DNA from 3 places in the Janthinobacterium sp. HH104 genome. Region 1 is predicted to be linked to each of the others. Evidence: predicted binding sites of a transcription regulator. Region 1 holds the regulator's gene; each other region holds the start of a gene.

Region 1 (9,723 bases):
GACGGCACCCTGACCTACACCTTTGTCGAGAGCGTGAAAGCGACGTATCCGTACTACGTGGTGCGCGTGGCCGGTGGCCTGCTGTACCTGTCGGGTATGTGCATCATGGGCTACAACACCTGGATGACCCTGCGCGGCAGCAAACTCCCCGTCGCCCGCATTCCGGAACTGAACGCGGCGCACGCCTGATAGGAGCGAAAGCAAATGAAATTTTCACATGCATGGATTGAGAAAAACCCCTGGCTGCTGATCGCCCTGGTCACGGTGGTGATCAGCATCGGCGGCGCCGTCGAGATCGTCCCCCTGTTCTTCCAGAAGAGCACGACGGAACCGGTCGCCGGCCTGAAACCGTATTCGCCGCTGCGCCTGGCGGGCCGCGACATTTACGTGCGCGAAGGCTGCTACAACTGCCACTCGCAGATGGTGCGTCCGCTGCGCGCGGAAACGGAACGCTATGGCCACTATTCGGTCGCCGGCGAGTTCGTCTATGACCGTCCGTTCCAGTGGGGTTCCAAGCGCACGGGGCCCGACCTGGCCCGCGTGGGCGCCCGCTACAGCGACGAATGGCACCGCACGCACTTGAACAACCCGCGCGACGTGGTGCCCGAGTCGAACATGCCGTCCTACCCCTGGCTGGCGAAGACCAAGCTGGTGCCTGACGAAATCGTGCCGAAGATGCGCGCCCTGAAACGCCTGGGCCAGCCGTACAGCGAGGAAGAAATCGCCGCCGGCCCCGCGCAGCTGCAGGACAAGACGGAAGAAGACGCCCTGGTCGCCTATCTGCAAGGCCTCGGTACATTAATCAAAACAAGGAATTAGCATGGCAATCGAAAACCTGTTTGACAGCGCCAGCAGCGTCATGACGGTGGTTTCCTTTACGACGTTCGTGGGCATCCTGTGGTGGACGTTCAGCCGCAGCAACAGCGACTTCGACGCGGCGGCACGCCTGCCGTTCGCCGACGACGCGCTCGACTATCCGGCCGAGGCCGAGATGAACCTGGCGAAGGAGCATAACCATGGCTGACTTTACCAATGGCTTCTGGAATATCTACATCATCGTGCTGTCCCTGCTGGGCATCATCGGCTGCGGCGTGCTGCTGTACTCGCAGTCGAAAGTGAAAGTGGTCGCCGGCGCCCCCGCCGACGGCACCACGGGCCACGTCTGGGACGAGGACTTGAAGGAACTCAATACGCCGATGCCGCGCTGGTGGATGTGGCTGTTCTACATCACCATCGTCTTCGCGCTGGCCTACCTGTTCCTGTATCCGGGCCTGGGCAACTATGCCGGCAGCCTGGGCTGGAAATCGACGGGCCAGTACGAGGAAGAGCTGAAGAAGGCGGAAGCCGACTACGGCCCCCTGTTCAACAAGTACCTGAGCCAGGACTTGAAGACGGTGGCCGCCGACCCGCAGGCGCAAGCCATCGGCCAGCGCCTGTTCCTGACCTACTGCGCGCAATGCCACGGTTCGGATGCGCGCGGCAACAAGGGCTTCCCCAACCTGACGGACAAGGACTGGCTGTATGGCGGCGAACCCGACATCATCAAGACCACCATCCTGCACGGCCGCAATGGACAGATGCCACCGATGGGCGCCGCCCTCGGTTCCGAAAAGGATGTCGAGAACGTGGCCCATTATGTGCTCAGCCTGTCCGGTTCGACCTCGGATCCCGTCAAGTCCGTGCTGGGCAAAGCCAAGTTTGGCGCCTGCATGGCCTGTCATGGCGCCGATGCGAAGGGCAACCAGATGCTGGGTGCGCCGAATCTGACGGACAAGGTCTGGCTGTACGGCGGCAGCGCCGATACCATCATGGAAACCGTACGCAAGGGACGCAGCAACACCATGCCGGCCTTCAGCGATTTCCTCGGCGAGTCCAAGGTACACGTGCTGTCGGCGTATGTCTGGAGCCTGTCGAATCCTCAGACGCCCGTGAAATGATGTAATGGAACCTCAAGTCATCAAGATGTATGCGGCCCGCGAGCAGATCTACCCTCGCGAGGCCAAAGGACGCTACGCTACCTGGCGATGGGTATGCGTATGGCTTACCCAGCTCGCGTTCTACGGCTTGCCGTGGTTGACCTGGAATGGCAGGCAAGCCCTGCTGTTCGACTTGACCACGCGCAAGTTCTACATTTTCGGCGTCGTGCTGTGGCCCCAGGATTTCATCTATCTGGCGGCCCTGCTGATCATCTGTGCGTATTTGTTGTTCCTCGTCACGGCCATTGCCGGGCGGGTGTGGTGCGGGTTCTCTTGCCCGCAAACGGTATACACGGAAATCTTCCTGTGGGTCGAACGCCGCATCGAGGGCACGCGCAGCGCGCGCATGGCCCTCGACAAGCAGGGCCCGTCCGTGCGCAAGGCATTCAAGAAGACGGCCAAGCATGTGGTATGGGGCGCCATCGCCCTGTGGACGGGCTTTACCTTTGTCGGCTACTTCACGCCGATCAAGGAACTGGCGCGCGAGGTGACCACCCTCAATTTCGGTCCCTGGGAATGGTTCTGGGTCTTGTTCTACAGCCTGGCAACCTACGGCAACGCGGGCTGGCTGCGCGAGCAGGTGTGCAAATACATGTGCCCCTACGCGCGCTTCCAGAGCGCCATGTTCGACCAGGACACCCTGATCATCACCTACGATGCCAAGCGCGGCGAACCACGCGGCGCCATGAGCAAGAAGGCCGGCAACAACGACAAGCTGGGCGATTGCATCGACTGCACCCTGTGCGTGCAGGTGTGTCCGACCGGCATCGATATCCGCAACGGCCTGCAGTATGAATGCATCGGCTGCGCCGCCTGCGTCGATGCCTGCAACAGCGTGATGGACAAGGTCGAGCGGCCGCGTGGCCTGATACGCTACAGCACCGACCATGCGATGGAAAACAACTTCAATTCGAAGCAGATACGCCAGCGCGCCATGCGCCCGCGCGTCCTGATCTACACTTCCATCCTGGCCCTGATCATCATCGCCGTATGTACCTCGCTGGCCCTGCGCACGCCCCTGAAAATGGACGTGATCCGCGACCGCGGTTCGATGGGACGCGAAGTGGAAGACGGCATGATCGAAAACGTCTACCGCCTGCAGATCATGAACACGTCCGAGCAAAGCCAGCATTTTAAAATCAGCGCTTCCGGCTTGCCGGGCCTGACCTTGCTGACGCGCGAAGAAGTGACCTTGCAGCCGACGGAAACGCTGGGCTGGCCGATCCGCCTGCGCGTGCCGCACGGCGTGGGCGAGAAGGGCTCGAACAAGATTGCGATCGAATTGCAATCGCTGGACGACCCGTCGCTGCATGTGCGTGAAAGCGCGGTCTTCATCGTGCCGCGTTAATGCAGGAAGGCCGGTCCCCGCATGGGGGCTGGCCGTTTACACAGGAGAAATACCATGTCCGACAGTCTGAAACTGCAGCCTCCCGTTGCACCGTGGTACAAGCACCGCTGGCCATGGCTGCTGATGATCGGTCCCGGCCTGTCCGTGGTCGTCGGCAGCTTCATGGGCTATATCGCGTTTACGCAGCCCGACGCGCTGGTGGTGGGCGATTATTACAAGCAGGGCAAGGCGATCAACCAGGATTTGAAGCGCGACACGATCGCCAGCGACCTGGCGATGGATACGAGCCTGGCGTACGACGTGGCGTCAGCGCGCCTGACCGGTTCCGTGCACAGCTTCGGCAAGGCCTATCAGGGGCCGTTGCAGCTGCACCTGGCGCATGCGACTTTGCCGGAAAAGGATATCAAGCTGCTGGTGCAGCCCGATGCGGCCGGCAATTTCTCGGTCGCGCTGCCGATGCTCGAGCGCAGCCGCTGGCAGGTGCTGGTGGAAAACGACAAGCGCGAGTGGCGCCTGTCCGGCATCTGGACCTGGCCCGTGCAGCGCAGCATCGCGCTGCATGCGGACGAAGAGTTATAAGCCTTACTTGCAGACGTCGGTACCGGCCGTAATGGCTTTCAGCTTGGCTGGTTGCAGGATCTCGATCTCGCGGTTCGAGACGCGCAGCCAGCCTTCCTTCTTGAATTTCGACAATAAACGGCTGACGCTCTCGATGGTCAGGCCCAGGTAGTTGCCGATTTCCTCGCGCGACATGCGCAGCTGGAATTTGCTGCTCGAATAGCCGCGCGCTTCGTAGCGCGACGCCAGGTTGACGATGAAGGCGGCAAAACGCTGCGTCGCCTGCATATTGCCCAGCAACAGCATCACGCTTTGCTCGCGCGTGATTTCCTGGCTCATCATGCGGTGGAAATGCCGCAGCAGGGTCGGCATATTGCCCAGCAATTGTTCCAGGCTGGAAAACGGGATTTCACACACTTCGCTGTCTTCCAGCGCCACCGCATTACAGTGGTGGCGGTCGGCGCTGATGGCGTCCATGCCCAGCAGTTCGCCGGCCATCTGGAAACCCGTCACCTGCTCCTCGCCGCCCGGATTGATCTGGTACGTCTTGAAGTGCCCCAGCCGGATCGCGTACAGGTTCTGGAACGAGTCGCCGATGCGGAACAGCGAGGCGCCGCGCACGATCTTGCGGCGGCGGCCGATGATCTGGTCCAGCCTGTCCATGTCGCCCATATCGAGGCCCATCGGCAGGCACAATTGATGCATGCTGCAGGTCGAGCATCGCGCACGCAACGCTTCCACGGTCACTGTGGGCAAGGTTGGAGTGAGTAGCGCTTCAGTCATGTCGGTACCTTTTAGAAAATGCAACAACAAGTTTACTGCATACAGGGTTGCCGTGTGCCAATTTCACCGCAATTTCGGCGAATAAACGACGTTCCGACTTTAATTATATGGCAACATCGTCAAAAGCCCATGCGGGGAGGGCCATTTGCGCGGCGCCGCTTGCCAACTTGATGTATTGATAGGAAAATTCCTAACAGCATTATCTGCCGCCTGTGCCGCCCGGTACTGAAAAGGAAATCATGAAGCCTCTCGGCATCAAAGCAAAAGTCGCGCTGGCCACCAGCCTGACCTCGATCGCCATGATCGCGCTGGTCACCATGATCCAGGTGCAGCATATGCGCGACGACTTCACGCGAGTACTGCTGAGCCAGCAGTCGTCCCTGATCAGCCGCACCGCTGCCGAGCTCGACGACAAGCTGGGCATGCTGCTGCAGATCGTCACCCTGACGGCCAGGCAGCAGCCGCCGGAATTGATGGCCCAGCCGGCCCAATTGCGCGAATACTATTCGCGCCGCTCGATGCTGGTGCTGTTCGACGACGTGCTGGTGCTCGATGCACATGGCGCCGTCGTGGCCGACATGCCGGAAGTGGCGGGGCGCGCCGGCATCAACGTTGCCGAGCGCGAGTATTTCCAGACCGTGCTGCGCACGCGCCAGCCCATGATCACCGAGCCGATGCTCGGCAAGTCGAGCGGCATGCCCATCGTGCAGATGGTGGCGCCCGTGCTGGCCGCCGATGGCCAGGTGGCCGGCGTGGTGATCGGCGTGCTGCGCCTGTACAAGGACAACCTGCTGGGGCGTCTGCGCTCGGAAAAGATCGGCAAGAGCGGCTATTACTTCATCCTCACGCGCGGCGCCGTGCCGCGCTACGTGCTGCATCCCGATACCAGCCGCTTGCTGCAGCCGCGCCAGCCGAACGCCAACCTGACGACGACCCAGCTGCTGAAGGAAGATGGCGAAGGCAGCATGGTCAGCACGAACAGCCGCGGCATCACGGCCGTCAACAGCTTCAAGCGTTTGAAATCGGTGAACTGGCTGCTGGCTACCTCGCTGCCCGTCGCGGACGCCTTCGAACCGTTCGATGGCGTGCTGTACCGGCTGGTGCTGTGGAGCATCCTCGCTTCGCTGCTAGCCGCATTTGTTCTGGGCTGGGTCACCGTGCGCCTGCTGTCGCCGCTGGTGCGCCTGCGCGACACCCTGCTGGCCCTGCGTACCAGCGGCAGCCGTTTCACCCCCGTGCCGGTGCAGCAGCGCGACGAGATCGGCGAACTGACGGAGGCGTTCAACGGCCTGATGAGCGAGCGCGACCGCCTGCAGCAGGAACTCGAATCGCGCGCGGCGGAACTGGAGCAGGAACGCGACCGGGCCGAGGCCGCCAACCGCGCGAAGAGCGATTTCGTGGCCAACATGAGCCATGAAATCCGCACGCCCCTCAATGCCGTGCTGGGCATGGTGTATTTGCTGGGCAATACCAAGCTCGATACGGAACAGCGCAAGTATCTGACCATGGTGCGCGTGGCGGGCCAGTCGCTGCTGGGCATCCTCAACGACGTGCTCGATTATTCGAAGATCGAGGCGCGCCGCATGGAACTGTCGCCCGTCGAATTCGACCTCGACGAAGTCATGAATACCCTGGCCACGACGATGACGATGAATGCGGGCGAAAAGGAGCTGGAACTGGCCATCGCCGTCGAGCCCGACGTGCCGCGGCGCCTCGTGGGCGACGCCCAGCGCCTGCAGCAAATCCTCGTCAACCTGGCCGGCAACGCCATCAAGTTCACGGAGAACGGCGAAGTGGTGGTGGCCGTCAGCCTGGCCGAGAGCAGGAGCGAGAGCGGCCGCGCCTGGCTGCGCTTCGAAGTGCGCGACACGGGCATCGGCATGACGGAACTGCAGCAACAGCAGCTGTTTGCCGCGTTTTCGCAGGGCGACCAGAGCATCACGCGCCGCTTCGGCGGCACGGGCCTGGGCCTGGCCATCAGCAAGCAGCTGATCCACATGATGGGCGGCGACATCGCTGTCGCCAGCAGCGAAGGCAAGGGCAGCCGCTTCTGGTTCAGCGTGCCGTTCGAGATGCTGGCGCAGCCGGCCGAAACGCGGCGCACGCCGGCCCTGGGCCAGCTGCGCCTGCTGGTGGCCGACGATAACCGCACCACGCGCGAACTGATCGTCAAGCTGATCGAGGCATGGGGCTGGCTGGCCGACGAAGTCGATTCCGGCTTTGCCGCCATCGAACTGTACCGCGAGCGCCTGGCGCAGCAGCAACCGTACGACGTGGTGCTGGCCGACTGGCACATGCCCGTCATGGACGGCCTGGCCACGGCCAAGGCCATCCGCCAGGCGGCCAGCGGCCAGCGCCAGCCCATCGTGGTGATGGTCAACGCCTTCGCCCGCAACCACCTCGAGGAAATCTCCAGCGCGGCCGAGGCCGACGTCGTGCTGATGAAGCCGATCACGGGATCGAGCCTGTTCGATGCCCTGCATCAGGCCCTGATCACGAAGAACGACGGCGGCGAGCAGCGCATCCTGCACCAGCCGCTGGGCACGGAACTGGCCGGCGTGCATTTCCTGCTGGTGGAAGACAATCATTTGAACCAGGCCGTGGCGCGCGGCATCCTCGAACACATGGGCGCCACCCTCGACGTGGTAGGCGACGGCTTGCAGGCCGTGGAACGGCTGCGCACGGAAGCGCTGCGCTACGACATCGTGCTGATGGACATGCAGATGCCCGTCATGGACGGTTTCAGCGCCACCCACATCATCCGTACGGAACTGCGCCTGAGCCTGCCCGTGATCGCCATGACGGCCGGCGTGCTGGCGTCCGAGCGCGAGCGCTGCATGACGGCCGGCATCAGCGACTTCATCGCCAAGCCCGTGGTGGTGGAAGAGATGATGGAAGTCATCCTGCGCCACCTGCCCAAGCGCCCGCAAGTGCAGACGGCCGAGCCCGTACGCGTCGCCGATGAAGAAGTGTTTTCCATGGCGCCGCTGATGCGCGTGATGGGACGCGACGCGAAGGGGCGCGGCGTGCTGCGGCGCATGGTCGAAGACGCGCTGAACAAGGGCATGACGCCCGTGCGCGACGCGGAAACAGCATTGCAGGCGGGCCGCCACAGCGACGTGGCGCGCATCCTGCACAGCGTGCGCGGCTCCGTCGGCACCCTGGGCACGAAACGCCTGATCCGCGCCGCGTTCGCCACAGAGGAAGCCATCGACGCTGGCCGCCTGGACGAAGTCCCAAGCCTGCTGGCGCACACGGCGCAGGAGCTGGAACTGGCGCTGGCGGCGGCGGCGGATTGGTTGTCGCGGTTGAAAGATTAGGCCTGCAACGTAAAGCTGGGGTCAGACCCGCCGGGTCTGACCCCGGAACTTTGCTCAGCGCCGCCGTTTACGCCGGTACACCGAGGATCACACTAGATGCTTTAAACATCGCCGTCACGCTGCTGCCGATGGCGATGCCCAGGTCCGTGCTGCTCTGATTGGTAATGATGGCGGCGATCGTGCCGCCGCGCGGCAAGTCCAGCACCACTTCCGTGTTGACGGCGCCCGTCTGCACACGCGTGACCGTGCCGGCCAGCTGGTTGCGGGCGGAAAAGCGTGCGCCTTCGCTGTCGGCCACGAGGATGATGGACGAAGCCTTGATCAGCGCAAACGCTTCCGCGCCCGGCACCAGGCCCAGGCTTGCGCTGCTGCCCTGCGTGACGATGGCAACGATGTGCTGGCCGCCGGGCAATTCCAGGGTGACTTCGTCGTTGACGGCGCCCTGTTTCAGTTCGGCCACCTTGCCCAGGAATTGATTACGTGCCGTCGTTTTCATGGCCATTCTCCGTATGAGTAAAAGATCGTCGGCGATGCCTTCGGCCTGGCTGCCCAGCTGGCGCAGGTAGCGCGCATGCTCGCGCTCGATGATGCGGAAATTGTCGACCAGCTGGCGCCCCCGTTGCGTCAGCCGCGTGCCGCCGCCGCCCTTGCCGCCCGTCAGGCGCTCGACCAGCGGTTCGCCGGCCAGATTGTTCATCGCGTCGATGGCGTCCCAGGCCGCCTTGTAGCTCATCTTGACGAGCTTGGCCGCCTGCGTGATAGAACCGCATTCGGCGATGGCGCCCAGCAATTCCACCCTGCCGGCGCCGCCCAGGTTTTCTCCGCCCACCGTCATCCATAGCGAGCCTTGCAAGCCGATTTTATCCAATGCGTTCACCCAATGCCATGTGGTCTTCCCTGTTATCGATCTGTCCGTCGCGCAAGTACAGCACGTGCTCGCCCAGGATGCGCGCATCTTCCGGATCGTGCGTGATCAGGATCATGGGCACGTCCAGGCGCTGTTGCCACTGGCTCAGTTCCAGGCGCATTTTGACACGCAGGGCCGGGTCGAGGGCGGCAAACGGCTCGTCGAGCAGCAGCGCGGACGGCTCGGCCACGAGCGCCCTCGCCAGCGCCACCCGTTGGCGCTGGCCTCCGGACAACTCGTCGGGGAACTGGTGCGCCAGTTCCTGCAAGTGGAAGGCGTCGAGCCAATGCTCGACCTTGGCCAACTTTTCGCGCGCGCGCGGATTGAACCAGCCGCGGCTCAGGCCAAAGCCCACGTTCTGGCGCACCGTCAGGTGCGGGAACAGCGCGTAATCCTGGAACAGGTAGGCGACATTGCGCTGCTGCGGCGGCAAATTGATGCCGGCGGCCGAGTCGAACAAGGTGCGCCCGTTCAGGCGGATATGGCCTTCGTCCGGCGTGAAGAGTCCGGCAATGGCTTTCAGGGTCATGCTCTTGCCGGCGCCGGACGGGCCATACATGGCGATGCGCTGGCTGCCGGACGTACATTGCACCTGCAGGTAGAAGCGGCGTTTGCCGGAGCGCAAGGTGGCGCGGATGTCGAGGTCGAGTTGCATGGGCGTCATCCTCAGCGTCCTTTGTGCGCGACGCGCCCGGGCGCCAGGCGGCCAGCCAACAGCAGCACCACGATGCAGACCACCGAGATGATCACGACCAGCGTATTGGCCACGTCGTCCTGGCCCGCCTGCACGGCTTCATACACGGCCACCGACAGGGTCTGTGTCTTGCCGGG
Region 2 (9,723 bases), on a different contig from region 1:
GCAACGGGCGCGGCCACTTCCGCCACGGCGGCGGCTGGCGCAGGCGCGTCCATGCCCTTGCCTTCGATGGCGTTCGTCAGGATGTGTTCCAGCTCTTCCGGCATGGCCGGCAAGCTTTCCGGCGCGGCGCCATTGGCCAGCTCCGTCAGCTGGTCGGCGACGAAACCGGACGCTTGCAGCGCCGCCTCGATGGCGATCGGGGTCACGGGCGCGGCGCCCGTGCGCAAGGCATCGAACAGGTTTTCCGTCAGATGGCAGGCCGCCACCAGCGCGGGCAAGCCCATGAAGCCGGCGCCGCCCTTGATGGTGTGGAAGGAACGAAACACGGCATTCAGTGTTTCCTTGTTGTCAGGATCGCGCTCGAGGCGCAACAAGTGCTCTTCAACATTAACCGCAAGATCCATCGCCTCAACGACGAAATCCTTGAGCATATCGTCCATTAGAATCCCAAATCCGCAAGAAGGTCGTCTACATTATCCTGGTCCAGCGCCACCGACGGCACGGACGGGCCCTGCATCAGCGGCACCGGCTTTTGCGCCAGTTTCTCGCGCACTTCGGCCGGCGCGTTGTCGCGCAGCAGCTGGGCCAGTTCGTTTTCCACCGTCTTGGTGATGTTGACCACTTTTTTGATCAGCTGGCCCGTGATGTCCTGGAAGTCCTGCGCCATCATGATTTCCAGCAAGCGCGCTTTTTCCGCTTCCGTTGCTTCGGAAACGGCTTGCGCGAACTGGCGCGAATCGCCGGCCAGGGCCTTGAATTCTTCCAGGCTCAGCTTGCCATCGAACAGGGCCGTCCAGCGGCTGTCCATGTCCTTGGCCTTCTTCGACAGCACATCTTGCGCCGGCATGCCTTCGTCGAGCGTGTTCAGAACCTTGTTGGCTGCCTGTTCGGTCAGGGTGGCGACGTATTCCAGGCGGTCCTGGGCGTCGACGATCTGCGACGACGCTTCCGTCAACGCCTTGTCGTAGCCCAGTTCGCGCAGCGAATCGTGCAGCAGGCGCACGATGCCGCCCAGGCGCTCGAACATCGGCTTGTCGGACTGGTCGACGGGATCGGCCGCGTCGCCAGGCGCATCGGCGCTGGCCACGGGCGCCGCTTCCGGCGCGGCTGGCGTTTCTGCCACGGCGGCCGCCGGCACGGCGGCGCTGGCCGACACGGAGTCGAACAGCGCGTCGAAATCGTCATCCGCAATCACGGCGGGAGCGGGCGCGGCGGCAGGTGCGGGCTGAGCCGCGGCCGCACTTTGCGCAGATACTTCATCGAATAATGCGTCGAAATCATCAGCGGCGTTGGTCATATCCCTGCTTCTCCATAATTTGTCAAAATTCCGCCTGAACTGTGCGTTTTACAGACTGATACCCACAATTTCTCGATTAAGATGATTTGAGGCAATACCGCTGCGATGGTGCGAGTGTAGCAGGGCGCCGCCCTGTTGGTAAATCTCAAAACGCGCTTCCTGGTGCAAAGCTGGTCCACAAGAGCTTTTCCACCAGGAAATAAGTGTTCCTGCTGTTGTATTTTGAAATACTACCATTGGCGTGGGTGCAAGACCACGCGCAGTACAACAAATCCTGCTTCCGGGCGCCCGCGCAACAGCGCAGTATGGACAGCGTTGCAGCTAAAACACGATCTTTCTGCCAATGTTGTCTATACTGAAGGTGCAGTTGTGTTGATAATTATCAAGTCTTTACATGAATACAATGCTGCCGCCGCGTCTACAATAAGAGGCGTTGCGCGCGCTCAGTCACCGTCAAAGGATCTGCCATGTATAAGAAAATTCTGATCGCCACGGACGGCTCCACCGTCTCCAACTTGACGGCCTGTGCCGGCGTTGCCTTTGCCGAACAGATGCACGCCGACATCCTTGCCGTGTACGTGGCGCCCGAATACCAGTACCCGGTATACATCGAGATCATTCCGCCAAGCTACCCCAGCGAGGAGGAGTACCGCATCGCCATGCGCAAGGCGGGCGCCGACCACTGGCAGCCCATCCTCGACGCGGCCGCCAAGCGGGGCCTGGAAGCGACGGGCTTGACGGCCTTTTCCGACAGCCCCGCCCTGAAAATCGTGGAAGTGGCGCAATTGCAGCATTGCGACCTGATTTTCATGGGCTCGCATGGCCGCAGCGGCTGGGGGCAATTGCTGCTGGGCAGCGTCACCAACAAGGTGCTGTCGCACTCAAAACTGCCGGTACTCGTGCATAGGCTGATCAAGGAACCACCGTCGGAATAAGGGGTCACATGGCCACGGAGGCCGCCGCTTCCGGCATATTAAGAAAAAGGCAAATTTTCGGCCGCGTCAGTTAAAATAGCAACGTTTCTCGTTTCTCAACATTTGATTGTCCGGTGACGGACAGAGCAGATTTCACGCATCCAGATTGCCCGCCTATGATACGTATTGTGATTGCCGACGACCACACCATCATGCGAGAAGGATTGAAGCGCATCCTTGACGGCGCGCCGGACATCGATATCGTGGGTGAAGCCATCGACGGCTTTGAAGTACTCAACCACGTACGCCAGGGCGGTTTCGACCTGCTGCTGCTTGACCTGTCGATGCCGGGCCGCAGCGGCGTCGACCTGATCCGGCAAATCCGCAGCGAGGCGCCGAAGCTGGCCATCCTGATCCTCACCATGCACGAGGAAGAACAATATGCGGTGCGCGCCATCCGCGCCGGCGCGCAAGGCTATCTGACCAAGGAAAGCGCGGGCACCCAGCTCGTGGGCGCCATCCACAAGGTGGCGTCGGGACGTCCGTATATCAGCGCCGAGGTGGCGGAGCAGCTCGTGCTCAACATCATGATGCCGAATGAAAGCTTGCTGCACAAACAGTTGTCGGACCGCGAGTTCGAAGTCTTTTCCCTGCTGGTGGCGGGCAAGTCGATCACGGAAATCGCCAACAATCTGCACCTGAGCGTCAAGACGGTGAGTACGCACAAGACGCGCATCATGCAAAAGATGGGCATGAGTTCGCTGTCGGAAATGGTCCAGTACGCCGTGGCGCACCGCCTCTTATCCCCCTTCAAGACTTGAGCACGGCGGCGCGCGCCCGCGCGTCGACCGTAGGAACAATCCTACCTCACCTACCACAGCTCCTACTGCCATATTCAGCCACTGCTGATATTAATTGGATACGGTTGTTGGCATACTGAAACCAGTAATCAAGTTGCTGGGAAGTTATTTCATCACACAGCAAGTCGTCAGCGAATTGAGCTCTACCTGCCTGGACGCGCGCCGCCCCTTCCCTGCCCGCCGTCCTGCGCACCCTGTTATTCAACTCTGAACTACCTGTCACCAGGAGATGAACATGCTGTCCACGCAAACGCCCGAAACCCGCGCCGCCTCCCCATCGCTGGCCCCCTCCTCTCCGATGGAAGCAGGGCGCCAGCGCCAGGGGCGGCTCTGGTCGAACCTGAAGGAGGTGTGCGACCTGCTGCATATCTCCAGCGCCTGCACCATCGCCGCCGATGAACTGCTGTTCCAGCACGTGCAATTCAAGACGGGCCAGCGCGTGCACACCATCGGCCAGCCGTTCGACACCCTGTACATCGTCAATTCGGGCTTCCTGAAAACCGTGCTCATCGATGAATTCGGCAATGAACAGGTACTGAGCTTTCCCATGAAGGGCGACATGCTGGGCGTCGATGGCATCCACTCGCGCCATTACTCCTCGGAAGCGGTGGCCCTGTCCGACTGCGACCTGATCCTGCTGCCGTTCAAGAAGCTGACGGCGCTGGGACGTGTTCACCTGGAACTGGAAAACGTCATGTACGGCGTGATGAGCCGTGAACTGGTGCGCGAACAGGCGATGATCGGCATGCTGGGCGCCTTGAGTGCCGAAGCTCGCGTGGCGCGCTTCCTCGTCTCGCTGGCCGACCGCTTCGCGCAGATGGGTTACTCGAGCAAGCTGTTCAACCTGCGCATGACGCGCCATGAAATCGGCAGCTACCTGGGCCTGACCCTGGAAACGGTGAGCCGCACCTTGTCCGCCTTCAATGAAATCGGCCTGATCTCGGTTGACCAGCGCACCATCGGCATCAAGGATCCGGACGCCCTGAAAACCCTGCGCCGCCTGCCACCTTCGCGCTCGCGCGCCAAGCAGCTGGCCGCCGCCAAGCTCAAGGCCGACACCACCGCTGCGGCGGCCGCCTCGGCCCAATTGCTGGCCACGATTTAACGCCATCCCGCTTTCTTCCAGCTTGGCACAGGCTTGACCCGGCCAAGGCGCGCACCGCCTTGCCGGGTCTTTTTTGCCGCCACCGCCCCTCCACGCCGCGCCAGCGGCCGCCTTTGAACGACCTCGTCGGCCAAGGCGTCGCGCTGCCATAAAAAAGCGCAGGTTCCGCACAAATAAGCCTTGCTTTTCGGGCCACATTCAACAATAATGCAAATACGAATCATTCTCAACTGAGATAAAGAAAGCCCAACATGCAAAGCTCAAAACCAGCCTTGATCCAGGATGCCGCTACTGCCCACGTCCGTCCTCCCGTCAGCATGGCCCAGCCGGCGCGCCGCATCACCAGCGAAGCGCTGCTGCAGCAGGGCCGCGAAGTGGAGATTGAGCACAGCGGCAAGATCTATCGCCTGCGCGTCACCCAATTGAACAAGCTGATCCTGACTGCCTGAAGCAGCACGGCAGCCAGTCACCACGCTCGCCAGCCAGTCGCGCCCCGTGCGCGCAGCCAGCCAAACCACCGCACAGGAGTGTTTGATGGCGCACGACCGACCTTCCCCGATGTTTTCTTCCCCGCAAAGCCAACAGCCTGAATTGCTGCTGTCGGCCGTGCTGCACCTGATGTCGCACTACCATGCGGGCAGTCCCTGCGAGAAACTGGCCGGTGTCATCGAACGCCATCTGCAAGCGCTGGCCGGCTCGCCCGGCCTGAGTCCCGTGCTACAAGCAACTTGCCAGCAACTGTCGCAGCAATGGGCCGCCCTGGTGGCGCTGCACCAGCCCGTGCCGCCGAAGACCACCTTGCTGGATCGCCTGGCACGCATGCTGAGCGCCAGGCGCCCCGCTTCGCCCCTGCCGCAATAGTTCTCTTCAACATCTCCACCGCCCAACAGGATACCGCCATGTGTGACAAAGACCAGTCCCTGCCCGTCATCAGCAATTGCGCCCACGCCGACACGGAAACGGCCGCGCTCGCTTCGCGCCGCCGCCGGCTGTGGGAACTGTCGCACACCTGCCATTGCCCGCTGGTGGGCGTGGGTTTGCCATTGGGCTACCTGCGCAAGCTGGTAGGCAAGATGACGGGCGGACGCGTGCTGGCCGACGACTACGAAGTGCACGTGGGCGCCGTGACGGAATGCGGCGCACGCAACCGCCTGTCCGAGGCGCTGCAAAAGGAACTCGAACGCCGCTACGCTCCCGTGATCCTGCGCTTTCGCGGCGCCAAGACGACGGAGCAGGTAGCGCAACTGTGGCGCACGGCCGTCGCCAACGGCGACGTGTCGGGCGCTTTCTGGGCCGGCCTGACGCACCCGCGCTGCGATGCCGAGCTGGAAGAGCAGATGTGCCGCGACTTGCACATGATCCAGCACCAGGCCGGCGCCTGCGTGCGCGCCGACATGGGTAAATTTACGGCCTTGCAAGAAGAAAACGCGCGCCTGACACAGGAACTGTCCAAGCTGCAACAACGCAGCCAGGCCGCCCTGATGGAAAAGACGGGCGAGCTGGAACGCCAGGAAGCCGTGCTGCTGCGCACGCGTGCCGAGGCCATCGGCAAGGATAGCGTGATCGACGGCTTGCGCGCGGAACTGGCGCAGTTGCAGGCCGCCATCCCCGCGCTGGAATCACGCACGCGCCTGGTCGAACGCCTGGCGCAAATGGATGAGCGCGAAAAGGAATTGCGCCAGCAAATCACGGAATTGAAACAGGCCCAGCCGCGCCCGGCCGCTGTCGCGCCGCCACCGGCGCCGAAGCTGGAAGTGCCGACCGGCGGCAAGCTCAAAATGCCGATCCGCCTCGTCGACCAAAGCGTCTTGTGCGTGGGCGGACGCAGCGGCAATGTCGCCACCTACCGCGCCCTGATCGAGCGGGTGGGCGCGCAGTTCGCCCACCACGACGGGGGCCTGGAAGACAATGCCAACCTGCTCGACTCGAGCCTGGCGGCGGCCGACCTGGTGATTTGCCAGACGGGCTGCATCAGCCACAGCGCCTACTGGCGCGTGAAGGATTATTGCAAGCGCACGGGCAAACGTTGCGTCTTCATCGACAACCCCAGCATCTCCAGCCTGGCGCGCGGCTTGCAGGAAGTGAGCGGCGAAATGGACACGGCGCCGCTGGCCGATATCCAGCCGTAAACAGTCCTTCTTTCTTAATACACGTCGCGCCGGTAGCGCCCTTCAGCTGCCAGCGCATCGAGCGCGGGCCGGCCCAGGATCTCTTGCAGCGCCTGGTCGACGCCGCCTGCCATGCCGGCCAGGCTGCCGCAAATATAGATGGCCGCGCCCTGCTCCAGCCACAGCTTGACTTCATCGGCATTGCCGCGCAGGCGGTCCTGCACATAGGTCCGTTCCACCTGGTCGCGCGAAAACGCCAGGTCCAGGCGCGGCAAGTCGCCGCTGGCGTGCCAGCCTTCAATCTCTTCGCGATAATGGAAATCGTGGGCCACATTGCGTTCGCCAAAGATCAGCCAATTGCGCCGCTGCCCTGCCAGCACGCGGCTTTTCAAATGTCCGCGCAAGCCGGCGATGCCGCTGCCGTTGCCGATCAAAATCAATGGCCGCTGGGCATTGTCTTCCAGACGGAAACGCCGGTGCTGGCGCAAACGCAGCTGCACCACGTCGCCGACCTTGGCCTGCGCCGTGAGCCAGCCCGAGGCCAGGCCCAGGCTGCCATCGGGATGCGCATGCTGGCGCACCAGCAAGTGCACGCCGCCATCGCGCGGGATCGAGGCGATCGAATATTCGCGCGGCTGCGATGGGTCGGCGGGCGCCGTCACCTGCACCAGGTCGCCCGACTGCCACTCCGGCAAGGCGCCCGCCACGGGCGCCAGTTCCACGTGATAAATGGCGCCGCCGGCGCTGCCAGGGTTGAGGTGGCGGCGCTGCGTCAGCCGCCAGTCGCCAAACGCGGGCGCGCTCCAGTCCGGCGCATCGCTGGTGCCGGCCAGGTGGCTCAGGTGCTGGAACCATTGCTCGATGGCGGCGCTGGCGCTGCGATCGACTTCGATGCGTTCGAACAGGCGCGACGCGCCCTGCGCCGCCAGCCAGGCATCGAGCGCGCGGCCGAAGCCGCAGAACTGGCCATAGCTGCGGTCGCCCAGGGCCAGCACGGCATAGTGCAATTGCGGCAGCGCAATCTCACCCGTCATCAAGCGGCCCATGAAGGCGGCCGCATTGTCGGGCGCATCGCCTTCGCCATACGTGCTGACCAGGAACAAGGCCCGTTCCGCCTGTTGCAGGTCAGCTGCCGTCACTTCCGCCAGCGCGCACAGGCGCACGGGGATGCCGGCCAGCTGCAGGCTCTGCGCCGTTTGCGTGGCCAGTTCCTCGGCATTACCCGTCTGGCTCGCATACGCCACCAGCCAGGGACGGCTGTTGGCCAGCGCCGCCTTGGCCACATCGGACGTGCGGCGCTTGGCGCGCGCGCGCAGCCAGGGCGCCAGGCACACGCCCGCATAACTGAGGGACAGGGCGGCCAGCAAGGCCAGCCGCGTCGTATCGTGCGTAAAAATCATGGAATTAATCGTTCATTCGTCGAGCATGGCCAGCATGTGGCTGCTCAGCGTTTCGTGGTAGCCGTGCCCGTCGCGCTGCAGGAAGCGCGCGGCCAGGCCCTGCTCTTCGGCCAGCGCCATGCCGGCCTCGACACCCAGCACGGTCAGGGCCGTCGACCAGGCGTCGGCCGCCATGCATTGCTCATGCACGACGGTGACGGAAGCGAGTTGATTGGCGATCGGCATGCCGCTGCGCGGATCGATGGTGTGCGAGAAACGCACCGTGCCGTCCTCGAAGAAACGCCGGTAATCGCCCGACGTCGCCACGGACAAGCCGTGCAGCGCCAGCAGCATTTCCGCCGGATGCCGCTCGGTATTGGCGCCATCGACCTGTTCCAGCATCACCCACCACGGCTGACCGTCGGGCTTGCTGCCAGCGCCGCGCAGTTCGCCGCCCACTTCGACCAGGTAATGGTGGATGCCCTGGCTGTCCAGGTAGCGGGCCAGGCGGTCCACGCCATAGCCCTTGGCGATGGCGGACAAATCGAGCTGCAAGCCGCCCGGCTGGCGCGCGCGGCGGGCCGGCAAGTCCAACTCCAGGCGGCGGCGCTGGCCTTGCGCCAGCAGCAGGGCCACGCTATCGTCTTTTGGCGGCAAAAAGCCCGGTTCATCGTAGCGATGGCGGGGACCGAAGCCCCACAGATTGACGAGGGCGCCCGCGCACGGGTCGTAGGCGCCGCCCGATGCTTGCGACACGTGCATGGCAAAGCCCAGCACCTCGCAAAACGCGGCGGGCAGGCTGTGCCAGCTACCAGGCTCGGCCCGGTTGAAGCGGCCCAGGTCGGACTCGTCGCTCCAGTGGCTCATTTGCGCCACGACCAGGTCCAGCTGCTGCTGCAAGCCCTGCTGCAGGTCGGCGCTGCCCGCGCGTCCCGGCATGGCGGACTCGAGCAGGCGCACCGACCAGCTGGTGCCCATGGACAAGCCGCGCAAGTCCCGGATCGCGGAGCCGGGCGGCGCGGCCTGATCGGAAATATGCTGCGGCAGCAGGACCCGGCGCATCGGCGCTCTCGTGACGATGCCGCCGCTTACTGCGGCAGCACTTCCACGGTGGCCGCGTACGTCATGCGGCGCTCGGGCATCACCGGCGGCTGGCCGGCCACGGCCGGTGCGGCCGCTGGCCAGGTGCTGCTCAGGTAATACATGCCGGCCGCCGGCACAGTGAACGTGATCTCGCCCTTGGCATCCGTGCTCTGGCGGATTTCACCGAGCACGCCACGGTAGCGCACGCCGCCTGGCACCAGGCTGAAGGCCTGGTTCGCCGCCGGCTTGCCATCGACGAGGAAGCGCCACGTGGCTTTCTCGCCCGCACGCAAATCGTTCGGGTGCGTCACGGGCACGAATTCCAGGCCCACGCCCGTCGGCTTGAACACTTCCGTGCTGGTTTCGCCATTGCTGAAGAAAGTTTCCAGGCGCGCTGCCGTGCGCGTGATTTTCAGCTCTTGCGCGTCGGCCGGCACTTCCTTCTTGAACGTCTCTTCGTTGCCGCGGAAACGTTTCTGCTCGCCATTGAGCTTGTAGCTGCCCATCACGTTTTGCGACACGATGGCCGCTTTATACGTGCCCGGCTTTTCCATTTTCACGTCGAAGACGCTGCGCAAACGGCCCGTGACCGTGTTCGCCGGCGTGACCTTCGCGCCATCCGGACCAATCACTTGCAGTGCATCCAGGCGCAGCGGCTGGTGGTCGATATCGAACAGGCCGTCGGAAACGGCCGCGTCCACCGTCACCCAGGCGTCCTTGCTTTCCACCATCGTGCTCGATGGCACCATCCAGCCGCGGTGGGCGTGGGCGTTCATGGCCAGGCCGGCCAGGGCCACGGCGATCAGGGTTTTGTTGAATTGCTTGAACATGATGTGCGCCTTATGGTTTGAGTTGGACGACGACATTGCCGAGTTCTTCCTTGCCTTTGGCAGGCACGGACTGGGCCGATTTCAGCGGCCACTGGAACGGTACGCGCACCAGTTCGCGTCCGCCCGCTTCGCGCGCCGCTTCCACGA
Region 3 (9,723 bases), on a different contig from region 1:
AGGGTCATGCTGGCGGCGCTGGCAAGTGCGGGTCTCGTTGCTTGCAACGGCAGTTCGAATACAGCTCCGGCCATTCCCGAGGGCACGACGGTCACCGTGGCATTGCTGGAAACCACCGATATCCACTCGAACGTGTTGAGCTATAACTACTATGCGCTGGCCGAAGACACGAGCCTGGGCCTGGAACGCACGTCGACCCTGATCCAAGCTGCGCGCGCGGAAAATCCGAACAATGTGCTGCTCGACGATGGCGACGTCATTCAGGGCACCTTGCTGGCCGACTTGCAAGCCGTTGCCGCGCCCGTACCGTGCTCCGGCACCCTGGCCGTGCATAAAGCCATGAACGCGCTGAAATACGACGCGGGCGGCATGGGCAACCATGAGTTCAACTACGGCTTGCCCTACCTGAGCCAGATCACCAACACGGATTTCGGCATTCCCGGCGTGGCCAAGCCGTCGGGCACGTGCGGCGCGCCCGCCTTCCCTTCCGTGCTGAGCAATGTCGTCGGCGTGGCCAGCGGCAAGCCCATCTTCCAGCCCTACACTGTGCTGCCCCGCGATTTCGCCGCCACGGCGCCCGATGGCAGCAAGCTGACCGTCAAAATCAATGTGGGCGTGCTGAGCTTTGTACCGCCGCAAATCCTCGAATGGGATCAAAAAGTGCTCGCTGGCAAGGTCAGCGTGACGGGTGTGCAGGAAGCGGCAAAACAGTACGTGCCGGAGTTGCGCAGCAAGGGCGCCGACCTCGTCGTGGCCCTGTCGCATGGCGGCCTGGACACGAGCGCCTACAGCCCGAAGATGGAAAACGGCAGCTATCATTTGACCACCACGGGCATCGACGCGCTGATGATCGGCCATTCCCATTTGATCTTCCCGAAAGGTAAAGAGACGGGTGCGGCCGCGCTGGACGCCTCGTTTGCCGCCTTCCCGGTCAGCGCCAAGATCGACGCCGTCAACGGCTTTGTGAACGGCGTGCCGACCGTCATGGCGCAAAGCTGGGGCCGCCGCCTGGGCATCATCAAGCTGACGATGGTGTATCAAAGCGGCAAGTGGGTAGTGCAGCCGGCCAAGACGACGGTGGAATCGCGCGGCTTCAAGTACACGGATGGCACGACTCTCGTGAAAGCCGATCCGGCCATCGCGCCTCTCGTTGCCACCGAGCACGCGGCCACCATCGCCTACGCCAAGCAGCCGCTGGGCATCAGCACGGATTTCGAGATGTCGGCCTACTTCGCGCTGGTGGGCGACGTGAGCGCCATCCAGCTGGTGAACCAGGCGCAGCTCGACTACGTGAAGAACTTCATCGCCACCAGCATGGACGCCACCTTGGCCAGCTACAAGAATATTCCCGTCATCTCGTGCAGCGCGCCGTTCAAGGCGGGCCGCAACGGACCGTCCGACTTCACGGACGTGGCCGCGGGTGCGACGCCGGCCGCACCGATCGGCTTGCAGGTGCGCAATCCGGGCGACTTGTATTTGTATAGCAATAACAATCTGCAAGCCGTCAAGATCAAGGGCTCGGACTTGAAAGCGTGGCTGGAAACGTCGGCCAAGCAATTTGCCCAGATCGACCCGGCCAGCAGCACCGAGCAGGACCTGGTGCCGACGTATGGCACGATCTATAACTATGACGTGTTCTACGCGGAAAACAATGCGATGACGTACCAGATCGACGTGACGAAAAAACCGGGCAGCCGCATCGTCAACCTCACGTACAAGGGTGCGCCCGTGGCCGACGGCGATGATTTCATCGTTGCCACCAACGACTACCGCGCCGGTGGCGGCGGCGCCGTGCCCGGCATCGACGGCAGCAAGACCATCATCAAGTCGCCCGATGCGAACCAGGCCGTCGTCAGCAACTACCTGGCGTCGCTGAGTACCAAGGGCGGCAAGGTGACCCTGGCGGCCAATGGCAGTGCGCGCAGCTGGAGCTTCGTCAAGACGGCCACGGCCGGTCCCGTGATCCTGCGCTCGGCGCCGGGCCATCTGGCGCTGGCGCAAGGCAGCGGCATCGCCAACGTGGCGGCCGAAGGCGGACTCGACGCCAGCGGTTTCGCCAAGTACCGCATCGACCTGAGCAAATAAGGTCCATGGCCGGAACCGCGGCGGTTCCGGCCTGTCTTGATGAAAGCTGATCCAGATGAAACATCCACTCTCCCTGCCCGCCGTCGTGCTGGCAACGTTCTTGACCGCCTGCCAGTCGTCGCCACCGCCCACGGCGGCGGAAATCGAAGCCGTCGCCATGCATGCGCGCCAGGCAGGCGACCACCAGGCCGAACGCCGTGTACGCAGCTGGGCCAGCAAGGACATGCCCGTCGCCGAACGCGAACTGGCGCTGATTTACCAGGCCCGGCCCGAGCGCCGCGCCGATGCCTTGAGCCTGTTCGAACAGGCGGCCCGCGCGGGCGACACGGAAGCGGCCTTCGAGTTGGGCCAGATGCTGCGCGCGGCTACGCCTGGCCAGGCGTGGCTGTGGTACCGGCAAGCGGCCCAGCAAGGCCATGCGAAGGCGGCCCTGATGCTGGGCTTGCTGGCGGCGAATGGCGAAGGCGTGCCCAAAGACCCCGTGATAGCCGCCCACTGGCTGGCCAGGTCCAGCGAACTGGGCAATCCACACGCCATGTTTTTGCTGTACAACGCCTACCGCGAAGGCCGCGGCGTGCCGCGCGACCCGGCCAAGGGCCATGCGCTGCTGGAAGAAGCGGCCCACCACGAATACCCGCCCGCCATCCAGGAACTGGCCATGACGGTGCAAGCCGACGACGCCCTGCGCGCCGGCCACCTGATGAAGGAAGCGACGGAGCACCGGCATAACAACTGGAACAAGTTTTAAAAACTGGGCAAAAGGCCAGTGGCGTGATCAAAGCCTGCCTTTATATACTTGCAACTTGCAAGCGTGCGGGAGCGGCAGCTACTCAGCGCTTATGATGCAAGGACGCCGCCTGAGCTTGCTCGGGCGGCGCGGCAAGCCATCCCGCATAAAAAAGTTTACACTGGTTTGCATTTTAGAAATTTTACTCTGGACCAGCCCCGGTGAGTGTTCATTCAACCCAGCCAGTGTTTGAGTAGCGCCGGTGCGTCCATTGCTCTGCCTAGCCATGAAAGAAAGAGTCCAATGAAAAAGCTGACCACCGCCTTTGGCGCGCCTGTTCCCGACAATCAGAACATCCAGACGGCCGGTCCACGCGGCCCCGCCCTGCTGCAAGATGTGTGGTTCCTGGAAAAGCTGGCCCACTTCGACCGCGAAGTCATCCCCGAGCGCCGCATGCATGCCAAGGGTTCCGGCGCGTACGGCACGTTTACCGTCACGCACGACATCACGCGCTACACGCGGGCGAAAATCTTCGGCGAAGTGGGCAAGAAAACGCCGATGTTCGCGCGCTTTTCCACGGTGGCCGGCGAACGGGGCGCGGCGGACGCGGAACGCGATATCCGCGGCTTTGCCCTGAAGTTCTACACGGAAGAAGGCAACTGGGACCTGGTCGGCAACAACACGCCCGTCTTCTTCATGCGCGACCCATTGAAATTTCCCGATCTGAATCACGCCATCAAGCGCGACCCGCGCACCGGCTTGCGCAGTGCCAACAGCAACTGGGATTTCTGGACCTCGCTGCCTGAAGCCCTGCACCAGGTCACGGTGGTGATGAGCGACCGTGGCTTGCCGCGCAGCTTCCGCCATATGCACGGCTTCGGCAGCCACACTTTCAGCTTCCTGAATGCGCAAAACGAGCGTTTCTGGGTCAAGTTCACCTTGAAAACCCAGCAAGGGATTCAAAACCTGACGGACGCGGAAGCCGAAGAACTGGTCGGCAAGGACCGCGAAAGCTCGCACCGCGACTTGTACGAAAGCATCGAAAACAAGGATTTCCCCCGCTGGACCCTGTACGTGCAGATCATGCCGGAAAAAGAGGCAGGCACGTATCACCTTAACCCGTTCGACCTGTCGAAAGTGTGGCCGCACGGCGACTATCCGCTGATCGAAGTGGGTGTGCTGGAACTGAACCGCAATGCCGACAACCATTTTGCGGAAGTGGAACAGGCGGCCTTCAACCCGGCCAACGTGGTGCCCGGCATCAGCTTTTCGCCGGACAAGATGCTGCAAGGCCGGCTGTTCTCATATGGCGACGCGCAGCGCTACCGACTCGGCGTCAACCACAGCCATATCCCTGTCAACGCGCCGAAATGCCCGTTCCACAGCTACCACCGTGACGGCCAGATGCGCGTCGACGGCAACATGGGCGGCACCCTAGGCTATGAACCGAACAGCGAGCAGGAATGGGCCGAGCAGCCGGACTTCCGCGAGCCGCCATTGAGCATCGAAGGCGCGGCCGACCACTGGAACCACAGAGTCGACGAGGATTACTATTCGCAGCCGCGCGCCCTGTTCCGCCTGATGACCGCGGCGCAGCAGCAAGCCTTGTTCGACAACACGGCGCGCGCCATCTCGGGCGCGTCAGAGCAAGTCAAGCAACGCCACATCGGCAACTGCACCCTGTGCGACCCCGCCTATGGCGCGGGCGTGGCCGAAGCAATCGGCCGCCTGAGCAAATAAGGCAGGCTGCAAGACTGCATGGAAGGCCTGGCAACAGGCCTTCCATCACAACGCAACGCTCCGCGGCAAGGTGTTCAGGCCCGCTTGCTGCCTACCAGCGCTGGATATCGATCTGGCCCGTGATGTTCGTTTCCACCGGATAGCCCTCGACCTGCGACGGCACGCGCCGCTTGACGGACGAGTCGCGCAGATACACGACGAGCGCTTCCTTGCCCACGGCCGTCTGCCCCACGCTGACGCCTTCCACGCCATCGATGGCCATCAGCGCCCGCTCGTTGCGCCGCTTTGCCGCTTCCAGCCGGCCCTGGGGCGCGGCAGGAGCATATTGCCCCATGCCGTGTCCAAGAGTCTCATCCGGCAAATACGGCATGGCGGCGTCCTCGAAGACGCCATAGGGCGATTGTGCGAATTTACTGTTTGACATGACCCACCCTCCTGATGCCTTCCATGATACACCCGGCCATCGTGCGCCGCAGCGCCGTTCGCCGGGCACATGGCTGCTGCCCCTCATACCATCATCATCGTGCAAAAAACAGCGTTATACAAGGACGAGGCGGCGCGACACCTGCGCCGCGCCGTCTCCTCAAGGGTTCAAGTATACAAATTGATGTCGAGCGCCACCACCACCCGCCGCATCTGGTTGGCAAAGGTGATGTTATTGCCGCCGGCAAACAGCAAACCGACGGGATTGCGCTGCTGGTTCCAGGTCCAGATGGAGGAACCGGAATCGCCGCCCGCGCTGAACGCCCCGCTCACGCCCGTGATGGCGATCTGGTCCTGGAACAGCGCGATCCTGCCGCCGCCGTAATTGACGTTGATGGTGGCGCCCAGGCCCGTGATGCGGCCCTGCGTCAATTGCGTCGTGCGGCCCGACTTGCCGACCATCATGCCCAGCGCGGGCGCCACCAGCGCATTGCTGATGCGGAAGTACGCGGGCACGCCGCCGCTCAGGTAGACCAGTTCGGGACGCACCCTGTCTGGCCAGGCCCAGCCGGTAGCGCAATCGACGAAATTGACGCCACCGCTGAAATTGATGGGCACGAAGCGCTCGAGCACGGCCACCTGGTCTTGGGGACAGCGGCCGCCGTCGATGGGGCCAGGTTGCACGATGCAGTCGTTGAAGACGCCGCCGTTGGAATTGGCCAGCACGTGATTGTTGCTAAGGATCATCAAGCGGCTGTTGCGCGGCGCGCTGCGCCCCACGGCCAGGCAGCCGATGGTGCCGGCCGTGATGCGGAAATGCCCGACCGACACGCCGCCCGGCGCGGGGCGCAAGCGGAAACGGTGCGGCTGCGCATCGATCACGCCCGTGACGACGATGTTGACGGGCACCCTGTCGCTGGACACGGCGCGCACGCCCATGGCGCCCACGATGGCGGCCTTGGCGCGGTCGACGGAAGTGGGCTCGGCCACGTACAGGGTCAGGGCCGGCAAGCCCGGCTCGCCGGACGAGCTGTCGCTGGCGCCCTCGCCCAGGCCGATGGACACGCCCTGGATATTGCCGCCGTCGCTGAAGGCATCGGCCGCGCGCACGCCGGCCGCCTGGGAGATGGACTGGCGCATGCCGTCTTCGATGCTGCGCTTGATTTCCAGCAATTCCATGCTGACACCGCTCAAGGCGTCGGGCACGTCCGAGACGGACGCGCTCTCGATCGTATTGTCGTCTTCGCCGGGGGCGGCAAATTGGCCGACGGCCTCTTCATCGTCCGCGCTTTGTCCCCTGCCGCTACCGCCAGGCGGGGCGCTGAAACCATTCTCGTTGCCAATCATCATGCTCTCCTCGTAGGTCGTTCCGAAACACCAGTGTGGGCTGGCCGCGCGGGCCGGTATTGATCTGGGTTGAACCGCGCCGACACATGGCCGCCCTGTCCCAGCGGGGGCAGCAAGGATAAAAATAGTTCCCTCGTCAAGGTTGAGCCAGATCAGGCGTGCGGGCAGAGGCAGCGCCGTATACTTGGCTGGCAGGCTGGAATTGGGTCTGCTCCACGGCAGCAACGGTATGGATGGGGGAACAATGACGAGCCCTGGTATGACACGCCAATCCGACGACGCGCCTGCGGACCAGCATGCCGGTTTTATGCACGGCATGGCGGCCTGGGCGGAAAAGCACCGCATCAGTCCATGGCGCGGCAGTTTTGCCGACTTCATCGAGCAGATCCTGCCCGGCCGCGCGGCTCTGCTGACGCGCAGCGCGCACCAGTACCTGTGGGACATGATGCGCTGGAACGGCCAGACGGACGATGCCGGACGTTTCCGCTGCCGCCTGTTCGACGACGAGCTGTTCGGCATCGACGAGGCGATCGACCGCGTCGCCGCCTACTTCAAGGCGGCCGCCGCCGGCTCCGAAGTGGGCCGGCGCATGCTGCTGTTGCTGGGCCCGCCGTCGGGCGGCAAGTCGACCATGGTGATCCTGCTCAAGCGGGGGCTGGAAGAATACAGCCACAGCAGCGAAGGCGCGCTGTACGGCATCGCCGGCTGTCCCGTGCACGAATCGCCGCTGCACCTGGTGCCGCACAGCATGCGCGCCGACTTTCGCGCCAGCTATGATGCCGAGCTGCACGGCGAACTGTGCCCCCATTGCCGCGCCCGCCTGGAAGAACAGTACGCGGGCGACTTCCTGCGCATGCCCGTCGAGCGCATCCACCTGTCCGAGGCGGGCCGCTGCGGCATCGGCACGTATGCGCCGCACGATCCCACCACGGCCGACCTGGCCGACCTCGTCGGCTCCGTCGACCTGTCGAAAGTGGCGCAGTACGGCGACGAAGGCGATCCGCGCGCCTGGTCGTGGTCGGGCGCCGTGTATGCGGCCAGCCGCGGCATGCTGGAAATGATCGAGATCCTCAAGGTCAAGCGGGAATTCCTCTACCTGCTGCTGACCCTGACGCAGGAAAAGAATGTCAAGGTGTCGCGCTTTCCCCTGATTTACCTCGACGAAACCATCCTCGCGCACACGAATCTGGCCGAATTTCGCAAATTCCTGCAAGAAAGCGAAAACGAGGCCTTGCTCGACCGCATGGTCATCGTGCAAGTGCCGTACACGCTCAATTACCGCGAAGAAGCGCGCATCTACCGCAAGCTGATCCAGGCGGCCGCGCCCGCCTTCCGCGATGTGCACCTCGATCCGCACGTGCTGCATGCGGCGGCCGTGTTTGCCATCCTCAGCCGCTTGCCTGAGGGCGACGACAAGGAAGCCGAACTGGTCAAGAAACTGCGCATATACGCCGACGAAGACGTCGACGACCTGCAGCATGCCGACATCCGCCGCGTGCGCGAACGCGACAAGGCGCCCGACGAAGGCCTGTCGGGCGTATCGCCCCGTTTCGTCATCAATGCCCTGTCGCACGCCATCATTTCCGCCCAGCGCAACAGCCTGTCCACCATGGACGTGCTGCTGGCCCTGAAAGATGGCATCGAAAGCGATGCGCGCATCGAACCGCGGCGCAAGCGCAAGTGGGTCGATTACCTGGTGCTCACACGCAAGGATTTCTATAACCGCTGGGTCAAGGCTGACGTGCACAAGGCCCTGTTCGTATCGTTCGAGCAGGAAGCGCAAGACTTGCTGAACAAATATCTCGATGAAGTCGAAGCCATGCTCGACAATCGCCAGATCCGCGATCCCATCACCAGCGAAGAACGCCGTCCCGACGAGCGCTTCCTGCGCGCAGTGGAAGAGAAAATCCACATCAGCGACTCGGGCAAGCAATCTTTCCGCCAAGAAGTGGTACGCAAGGCCATGAGCGCCTTCAAGCGGGGCGAGGCGTTTGGCCTGGGCAGCCATGCGCAATTGCACGACGCCATCCAGCAATATCTGTTCGAGCAGCGGCGCGACGTGCTGCGCCTCGTGGGCTCGGCCAAGCGGCCCGATGACGACGTGCGGGCCAGGATCTCCGCCGTCGAACAGCGCCTGGTCGACGAATATGGCTATGACGCCCACAGCGCGCGCGAAGCGCTCAACTACGTGACCACCTTGCTGGCGCAGGAATAGCCATGTCCGCCACGACCTCGCCAGGCAGCGGCAAGCACAATAACCCAGTGGGATCGTCCGCGCCAGCCCTGGCCCGCCCCTGGTACGGGCTGTTCTCGCGTGGCGCGCGCGACTGGCTGCGCCACAACCAGAAAGTGGGCGACGCCGTGCAGGCGCATTTGCCCGAATTGATCGCCACGCCTGACCTGATCGGCGGGCCGCAGCAGCGCACGGTGCAAGTACCCATGCACCTGCTCGAACATGCGCGTTTCCGCCTGGCACCCGCGCGCAACAGCGTAGGCGCGGGCCAGGGTGGCGGCCAGCCCGGCGATATCCTGCGCGCAGCCCGTCCCGCCACCACGGGCGAGGCCGGAATGCAAGGCGAAGGCGGCGATGGCGAGGGAGCCGTGCGCCTGCTGCTCGAGTTTGCCATTGACGATATACTCGACTGGCTATGGGACGCTTTCGAGCTGCCGCACCTGAAACCGCGCCACCTGGGCGCTATCGACGACGTACGGCTCGTGCGTAGCGGCCTGGACCGACATGGCGCCCGTTCGCGGCTGGACCGGCGGCGCACCGTCAAGGAAGCGATCAAGCGGCGCGCCCTGCAAGCGCAACCCGTGCCTTTCACCAATGACGACTTGCGCTACCGCCAGGTGCAGCCACTGCCCCGGCCCAGCACGAATGCCGTCGTGTTTTTCGTGCTGGACGTATCGGCCAGCATGGCGCAGGCCGAGCGCAAGCTGGCCAAATCCTTCTTTTTCTTTGCCTTGCAGGGCTTGCGCCGCAGATATGCGCGCGTGGAAGCGCGCTTTATCGCGCATACGACGCGGGCCTGGGAATTTTCCGAAGCCGAGTTCTTCCAGGTCAATGGCATGGGCGGCACCGTGGCGTCCACCGCCTTTCGCCTGAGCCGCGAATTGCTGCAGGAACACTACGCACCGGGACGCTACAACGCCTACCTGTTCTATGCATCCGATGGCGAGAATTTCAGCGAAGACCGGGGAGCGGCCAGCCTGGCCCTCGGTGAACTGGCCGCCTTGCTCAACTATATGGGCTATGTGGAAACCGTGCCCGGCGTGCCGCGCAGCCTGGAAACGGAAATGCACAGCTTGTTTGCCGAGCAGCAACGGCGCGGCTTGCCCTTGCATAGCAGCATTCTCAGCAGGAATGACGATATCTGGGCGGCTATCCGCACCTTTTTCCA

Evidence for each region. Region 1 encodes FNR, which switches genes on or off when oxygen is low (the NO sensors DNR and NnrR bind a similar motif). Its sites were predicted from a motif close to TTGATNNNNATCAA; they were not measured.
Region 2: a site for FNR is predicted at 1,670-1,683, ahead of JAB6_RS15630 (universal stress protein). Genes of this name have one in related genera too.
Region 3: a site for FNR is predicted at 6,465-6,478, ahead of JAB6_RS05900 (serine protein kinase). Genes of this name have one in related genera too.

Annotation. Positions count from the first base shown of each region.
Region 1 is NZ_LRIB01000033.1:62,045-71,767, forward strand. It holds gene ccoN (cytochrome-c oxidase, cbb3-type subunit I) at 1-189, shown strand, start outside; gene ccoO (cytochrome-c oxidase, cbb3-type subunit II) at 205-819, shown strand; gene JAB6_RS12960 (cbb3-type cytochrome c oxidase subunit 3) at 821-1,024, shown strand; gene ccoP (cytochrome-c oxidase, cbb3-type subunit III) at 1,017-1,937, shown strand; gene ccoG (cytochrome c oxidase accessory protein CcoG) at 1,942-3,324, shown strand; gene JAB6_RS12975 (FixH family protein) at 3,379-3,903, shown strand; gene fnr (fumarate/nitrate reduction transcriptional regulator Fnr) at 3,907-4,665, opposite strand; gene JAB6_RS12985 (response regulator) at 4,905-7,985, shown strand; gene JAB6_RS12990 (TOBE domain-containing protein) at 8,053-8,862, opposite strand; gene JAB6_RS12995 (sulfate/molybdate ABC transporter ATP-binding protein) at 8,846-9,547, opposite strand; gene modB (molybdate ABC transporter permease subunit) at 9,559-9,723, opposite strand, start outside.
Region 2 is NZ_LRIB01000035.1:154,659-164,381, reverse strand. It holds gene JAB6_RS15640 (chemotaxis protein CheA) at 1-440, opposite strand, end outside; gene JAB6_RS15635 (protein phosphatase CheZ) at 440-1,297, opposite strand; gene JAB6_RS15630 (universal stress protein) at 1,765-2,232, shown strand; gene JAB6_RS15625 (response regulator transcription factor) at 2,388-3,032, shown strand; gene JAB6_RS15620 (Crp/Fnr family transcriptional regulator) at 3,370-4,176, shown strand; gene hemP (hemin uptake protein HemP) at 4,428-4,625, shown strand; gene JAB6_RS15610 (hypothetical protein) at 4,711-5,037, shown strand; gene JAB6_RS15605 (DUF2325 domain-containing protein) at 5,076-6,305, shown strand; gene JAB6_RS15600 (sulfite reductase subunit alpha) at 6,320-7,684, opposite strand; gene JAB6_RS15595 (FAD:protein FMN transferase) at 7,697-8,725, opposite strand; gene JAB6_RS15590 (DUF4198 domain-containing protein) at 8,752-9,576, opposite strand; gene JAB6_RS15585 (DUF2271 domain-containing protein) at 9,587-9,723, opposite strand, start outside.
Region 3 is NZ_LRIB01000020.1:88,281-98,003, forward strand. It holds gene JAB6_RS05875 (bifunctional 2',3'-cyclic-nucleotide 2'-phosphodiesterase/3'-nucleotidase) at 1-2,085, shown strand, start outside; gene JAB6_RS05880 (tetratricopeptide repeat protein) at 2,141-2,833, shown strand; gene JAB6_RS05885 (catalase) at 3,116-4,552, shown strand; gene JAB6_RS05890 (hypothetical protein) at 4,644-4,976, opposite strand; gene JAB6_RS05895 (S1 family peptidase) at 5,144-6,325, opposite strand; gene JAB6_RS05900 (serine protein kinase) at 6,582-8,537, shown strand; gene JAB6_RS05905 (DUF444 family protein) at 8,540-9,723, shown strand, end outside.